DNA from 2 places in the Paenibacillus sp. BC26 genome. Region 2 is predicted to be linked to the other one. Evidence: a T-box and tRNA genes for the amino acid it is inferred to sense, from the RefSeq annotation. Region 2 holds a T-box; the other holds one or more tRNA genes.

Region 1 (3,416 bases), on a different contig from region 2:
GACACCGCCGAGAATCGCAGCAAGCGCAATGAGGATTGGGCCGGCAGGGGAAGCGGCGGCGATTAGGAGGGCAGCGCCGCCTGCGACCATGAGCGCTCCTTTGACGGCTGTTGCTTTGTTCTTGTCTTTGTTCATTTCCTGCGTCGAACCGCCCAGGTTAGCGGCATGCCCGAGATCGGCGGCACGGGTATCGCTGGCTTGTTTCATTTTGTCTTCCATCTCATGCAGGTTCTTGGCGTTCTTCTTGTTCTCGCGGTAGCCGGCTACGCCGCTGACCATATAGGCCGCGCCGCCGATAATACCGGCAGCTCCGGCAGCGACAGTCGCGCCGGCGTTGAGCCCCATGTCCGCAACGGTACGAACGCTGTTCACCGTCCCTGCGCTGAAACGGGCCAGATCGGCCGCGCCGGCGCCGCCTTCTCCCACGATTTGCTGCGCTTTGCCGGTGTTGCTCAGCGATTCGTCATAGTTGTCGGTGGCATTGTAGATCTGCGAGATCGAGGCGAGTCCGCTAAGCGCTCCGGCGGCAGGTCCGATGCCTTCGGCAACAGGCAGGGCATCCTTTGCCCCTAATCCGGCGCTGATGGTAGCCGAACCGCCGGCGCCGCCCGTCGAAGCGGAAGTGCCGATTGCAGCGTAACCGAGATAGTCTTTGTCCGTATCCGCATTGTAGTTTTTGGTATCGGCTTTGCTGGCATCCCGAGAGATAACCGAGAACTTATCCCAATCGACCGATTTACTAATGAGGCCTTTCACCATCGTTTTCTTGACGTTATCCAGATCGACGAATCGTTTGGTGCCGCCGTTCATTGCGCGTATCGCCGACATTTTCTGTTCCGGTGTCAAGGCGTCGAAGTAAGCGAAGAGCGTGGTTTTCTTCTCTTTAGTGGCTTGTTCTTTCAGCCAGCCGTAGACTTCGCTGTACCCTGCCTTGCCCCTCAAATTGGCGGGGATCGGCGGTGGGGTGAACGCTGCCGGCGCAGCGGCGGCGGCCGGAGCTGAAGGCGCGGCAGGGGCTGCGGGAGCCGCCGGTGCGCTTGCGGTAACGGTCGGAGCCGTCACCGGAGCGGCGGCCGCTTCTTGCGCTTGCTGCTCCGCCGCTACCGGTGCTTGAGCAGCTGCCGGCGTCGCTCGGACTGTAGATGAAGCCGGACTGTTTACACGGTCAGGTCTTCCCATCCGAGCCGCACCGGTCTGACGCATGATCGTACCTTTGCTTGACTGCATCATCTGCAGCACAGCCTGATTGCCGGAAGCGCGCTGCATCTGGAGCAGCTTTCCGGGTTCCGAATCGCTTTCTCGACTGTTAGCCGACGAGGCTGCTGTACGGGTGCTCTGTTCGGCACTTTCACGCTGAATGGGCGAAGCGGGTTTACGCGTATGGCGATTTGAATCGGCAAATGAGCTCATTTCGACAGCCTCCGACATTGATAGTCATTATTCGCTAGAATGATAGACTAATAGTACCACATTTTCAGAGAAATCATGGGAATTATTGCAGTGTGCAATGAACTAAAATTTGTGGCTGGAAGGAAGACTCCATAATGGGATTGCCTTGCGGAGATGCTGTTGTTCGATAAGTCCATTAAGCCTTTTTGCCGGAATAGCGATCTTGGCTTCGTTATGAATTCAACTCTGTTCATGGGCCACAGAAATGCTGCTCAAATTGCAACTTATTAACCGTCTCAGCGGCGTTACTTCACAATTTGTTGCCTAGCATGCATCATTTTCATTGATATGAGCCTTTAGTTACGTTGATTAGGATGGGATTTTGCTTAACAAGCAACATTTCGGCCGTCAACGTAGAGAAACCCCAATCATGTTGCGTTAATGGCAACATGATTATTTGGGGAAACTGAGGCACTCCTGCTCGAAAACTTGATTCTCAATTAATGAAGTTGTCGAGTTGTCGGGAGAGGAATAGAAAACAAAAAAGCCTCCCGGGAAAGTGCCTAAGCACCATCCAACAGGAGGCTGTCTTTAGTATAAGTGTCTGAAACGCTAGGTAAAAATGGCGTCCCAGGAGGGATTCGAACCCCCGACAACACGCTTAGAAGGCGTGTGCTCTATCCAACTGAGCTACTGGGACACGTAAGAAGGAGTATATCACGGAGTGTTCCGGTAGTGCAACTACTTTTTTTGAAAAGAATTTAAAATGCTATGTATTTGTTAAATCATGGAGCGGGTGAAGGGAATCGAACCCTCGCCTCAAGCTTGGGAAGCTGGCGTTCTGCCATTGAACTACACCCGCACGGAAAAAACAAAGTAGACAAATAATAGCACAGCCTAAAATGGAAATCAACAGCAGAGAGTGATATAATCGAACTCTAACTGTACATAATACGCATTTCTGCAGGCAGTTTGACTGATAAGGCGGTGATTCTATTACAACCTCAGGCCCCTCGCAGGGTGATAACAGAGAGAATGTATATTTGTTTCCGAATATGCTGGATCAATATCAGAACCAACTGACGCGCATGCTTGAATCCGAACAATATGGAGAAGCTAAAGGACTGCTTCGTTTCTTGCTGAATTGCCAAGGCGAAGAGAAGCGTCATTACGAAGAATGGACCAATTTATTATCATGGCTGGATGTTGCTTTCCCGGGCTATGGAGACTCGAACGACAGCATACATATGGACTCCGCTGAGCCGGACGGCGATGAGGAGTCGCTTCGCCGGGAAGCGCTGAGTTCAGGCGAGCACGACGAAGCTTACGTGCAGCAGGTTCTTTATATCATGCAGCATCATCCTGTTGCCGATCAGCAAATTTTGGCATTGGAGCGCGCGGCTTATCTCAATCATCCAAGTGTCGACGAAACCATCATCACATGGCTGACGCGAACGGATTTGCATCCGGCACTTCAATTCAAGGCGCTGCAATCGTTGAAGAAGCGCGGCGTAACCGGGGCAATCAGGCTGGATCGTCTCGGGGAGCTGGTGGATCTCGAGATCGAAGCGACGCCGCTTTCGATGGATGAATTTCCGCCGGTGGTTACAAGGGTCGTAGAACGGGTAGAATCGGTAACAGAGGTACAGGAAGCATCGATGCCCCATTTTGCAAGAGAGCTGTGGAAAGAATGCTTGCAATGCTTGTACGGCACGACGGCTTACAGTCGGCTTTTGTCGGACGACGATGAGACCGTGGATTGCTATTCGGCTGCACTGCATCAAGTGCTTGAACTGTCACTTTATGGCAGAGTAGATGACGACGATGTGCGGGAAACTTACGGGATTACCGATGCTCTTCGGTTCCGTTATGAGCAGGCTTGCAGGTCGTTACGGCAAATCGCGCAATTAAAATTGGACGGTGATGGCGGCTAGTCTTGATATTAATGAAAATGTTGATTATAATAGAATGGTTTATTACGGGTAAGATCTGACGCAGAAGCGTTATTTAATTTGGAGGGGAAAGCA
Region 2 (3,416 bases):
AGATCCGGATTCTTCTCGGCAATAATGGCAGCAGCCTTGGATACGGCTTCGTCCAGTACCTCATCCAGGAAGATGACCTGACCTCTGCGCGTGGACATTTTGCGGCCTTCGAATTTCATCAGCCCGAATGCGAGATGGCGGCATTGGTCTGCCACTTCTTCGCCCATGCGCTTCAAGACGGCAAACACTTGTTGAAAATGCAGCTTCTGCTCCGCCCCTACCACATACAGCAGCAAATCCCCGCCCATCTCGTTCTTCCGATAGAGTGCCGTAGCGAGATCGCGCGTCGGATAGATGGTCGTGCCGTCCGACTTCAGAATGAGGCATGGCGGCAATCCTTCCTCTTCCAAACGAACAACCTGCGCGCCGTTGCTTTCCTCCAGCAGCTGCAGCTCTTGCAGGCGCGAGACGACGGCGGTCATTTTATCGTTATAGAAGCTCTCGCCGAGCGTATAGTCGAACTGCACGCCAAGACGCGTATACACGCGGTCGAATTCCTCCATGCTGAACGAGACAAAATAACGCCACAACCGGTGCGCTTCCTCATCGCCGTTCTCCAGCTTCCAGAACCAATGACGCGCTTTGTCCTCCAAAGTCGGATCCTTCTCGGCTTCCTCATGGAACTGGACATACAAACGCAAGCTCTCGCGAATCGGCTCTTCCTTGAGCTTCGCTTCGTCCCCCCAGCGCATATACGCTTCCATCAGCTTGCCGAATTGCGTACCCCAATCACCGATATGGTTGACGGTCACAACCTCATAGCCGGAGCTGCGGTACATCTGAGCAAGCGCGTTGCCGATCATCGTCGAACGCAGATGGCCCACGCCGAAAGGTTTGGCGATATTCGGAGAGGACATATCCATGATGACGCGTTGACCCGTCCCGACCTGCGATTGCCCGAAATCAGCAAGCAGCAGCGGAGCAAGCAGCTTCGGTGCCCACTCTTCCCGAACGAGGAAGAGATTCAGGTACGGACCTTTGGCTTCGGCGCGAATCGTCGGTGACGTTCCGGAATCGGCTCCGGCACCGATCTGCTCCGCGAGCTCTGCGGCAATCGCGGCCGGCGCGCGTTTCAGTTCACGCGACAGCGCAAAGCAAGGAAATGCGACGTCGCCTAGCTCCGGGTTTGGCGGGAGTTCCAGCAGCGCCACGATGTCTTCATAGGTCAGCGATGGTACATGCGGCTGCAGCTGTGCGGCTGCCCATTGCAATAACAGGTTCATCATGTTCATCCTCCCCGATTTGTGGTTAGAAACAAATAAAACCCCCGTCTCTAATAAAGAGACGGAGGTTCATTTCCGCGGTACCACTCTTCTGGTTTTCATTATGGCTGCACGAACAACGAACAACAAACAGCGGCGGCCATGCCGAAAACCTCTCAAGCACGATAACGGGGTGACCGGATTCATCTACTTACAGAGGCGCGCTTCAACAAGCTCCCTGCATGTTCAATGGATCTACTCCCGGGTCCGCTTCCCTTACGCCGCTGCGCCGGCTTTCACCAAGGATGATTCGCTCATCCAGCCCGGCTCGCTGCTAGCACCGATCTGCAAGGTACTGTCCCGTTCATCGTATGTAGCTGTTATTACTGACTGTATTTCCCCTATTATATGCAACCTCGCGAAAAAAGCAAGCCTCTTGCGGAGGTTTGCCTAGGTCTGTTCGAGCGGAATTAAGTGCGGCAGCAAAATGCGCCAAGCTTCGATCCGATCTGCAGTCGTGCGCATCGCAGCCGTCGGAATCGGACTGGTCGACGGCAGCTTGAGCAGCGTTATGCCGCTGAGCTCGGGTAAGCTTTTGAAATACTTCAAGAACGTATCATGAGACTTCGCCCCGTTGCACACAATGCAGCTAATCTCCGGATACTCCGCCAGCAAGCCGGGAATGTCATTGGGACGCTCCTCCCGGATGTTCACATCGAGACTGCCCTCCCGCTGACAGGATTCAATGACATCCCAGAGCGCGATACCGCGAGCCTTGGCAAAAACGAGCCGATCCTCATAATCCTCAGCCGGCGTCAGCCCGAACAAGCCATACACCACCGGCCATAAATGATTGCGCGGATGGGCGTAATATTGGTGCTTCGCGAGCGAAGCCGTTCCCGGCATGCTGCCAAGGACAAGCACCCGCGCACGATCGCCGATCTCCGGCGGAAATGAATGTACTCTCATCACGCAGTCCCTCCCCTCATAACCATAGGAAACCAGAAAGAGACGTTAATTTCAAGCCCCGGCTAGAGCTGAGGCGATGCCGGCGGCGTTCCGGTCAGCCGTTCGATTTTGCGGCATATATCGTGCTGCCACTCCGTATCGCCCGTCATCGAAGCCAGCAGCGAGAGATTGTACAAATTCGCAACTTGTCGGCAAATCATCGCGTTCACCGCCAAGCAATGCTCAAAGTCCGCCAGCTCCTCCGCCGAGAGCTGTCTCTTGCTTCGAACCGTCCACAGCTCCGCGAGCCGCTCGTGAATTGGCAATAAGCTCATAACTTGCTCGCCCCCTTCAATTGTTAGACTACTACTATTCATTATGACCAAAAAATGAAGCCCTAAGCGGCGGGCATGCGGTAGTCCTCTAACCGGAGCTGCTTTATTGTTATTTTATAGCTGATTCCGGCACTCTGAAACTTGACCGCCGAAAAAGAAGAAGCCTGATTTAGGAGACCGAATAGAGCGGCGAAGGCTGTTTAGCAACCAACAAAAAAGGACGGGAGCATCGCTCCCGTCCTTCGCTATTATTTAATAAAGCCAAGCAGCATTTCGCGGATGACTTTCGCCGCGACGATCTGTGTTTGTTCTGTAGGGTCATAAGCCGGCGCTACCTCAACAAGGTCGCAGCCGACAATATTAACGCCGGAACGGGCAATGGCATGAACCGCGTCAATCAATTCCTTCGACGTGATGCCGCCGGCTTCCGCCGTACCTGTTCCCGGTGCTGCCGATGGATCCAGCACGTCGATGTCGATCGTCAGATAGACAGGACGGCCTTCAAGCTCAGGCAATACTTTCTTCAAAGGCTCAAGCACTTCGAACGGGTGGAAATTGATGTTCTCGCGCGCATATTGCCACTCTTCGCGGGAACCGGAACGGATACCGAATTGGTAGACGTTCTTGCCGCCGATAAGGCCGGCTGCTTTGCGAAGCGGTGTGGAGTGGGAAAGCGGTTCGCCTTCGTACGACTCGCGCAGATCCGCATGGGCATCAAAGTGAATGATCGCCATGTCCGGATACTTCTTGTACACCTCTTGGAAAATCGGCCACGACACGAGATGCTCGCCGCCAAGCCCGACAGGCATTTTGCCGTCGTCCAATACGCCGCGAACGAATTCACCGATCACTTCAAGCGAGCGAGCCGCGTTGCCGAAAGGCAGCAGCAAATCGCCGGCGTCGAAATATTCGATATCTTCCAGGCTGCGGT

The links. The T-box of region 2 lies ahead of argS (arginine--tRNA ligase). A T-box ahead of a tRNA ligase gene usually reads a tRNA of that ligase, here a tRNA-Arg.
Region 1: it encodes a tRNA-Arg, which carries the amino acid that the T-box ahead of argS (arginine--tRNA ligase) is inferred to sense. The anticodon was not compared.

The regions. Positions count from the first base shown of each region.
Region 1 covers NZ_FPAD01000001.1:1,203,050-1,206,465, forward strand. Annotated here, with positions in the region: gene BM412_RS04995 (hypothetical protein) at 1-1,410, opposite strand, end outside; tRNA gene BM412_RS05000 (tRNA-Arg) at 2,013-2,089, opposite strand; tRNA gene BM412_RS05005 (tRNA-Gly) at 2,178-2,251, opposite strand; gene BM412_RS05010 (hypothetical protein) at 2,445-3,323, shown strand.
Region 2 covers NZ_FPAD01000006.1:19,561-22,976, forward strand. Annotated here, with positions in the region: gene argS (arginine--tRNA ligase) at 1-1,217, opposite strand, end outside; T-box leader at 1,278-1,579, opposite strand; gene BM412_RS28540 (DNA-deoxyinosine glycosylase) at 1,653-2,171, opposite strand; gene BM412_RS28545 (DUF7667 family protein) at 2,234-2,485, opposite strand; gene speB (agmatinase) at 2,734-3,416, opposite strand, start outside.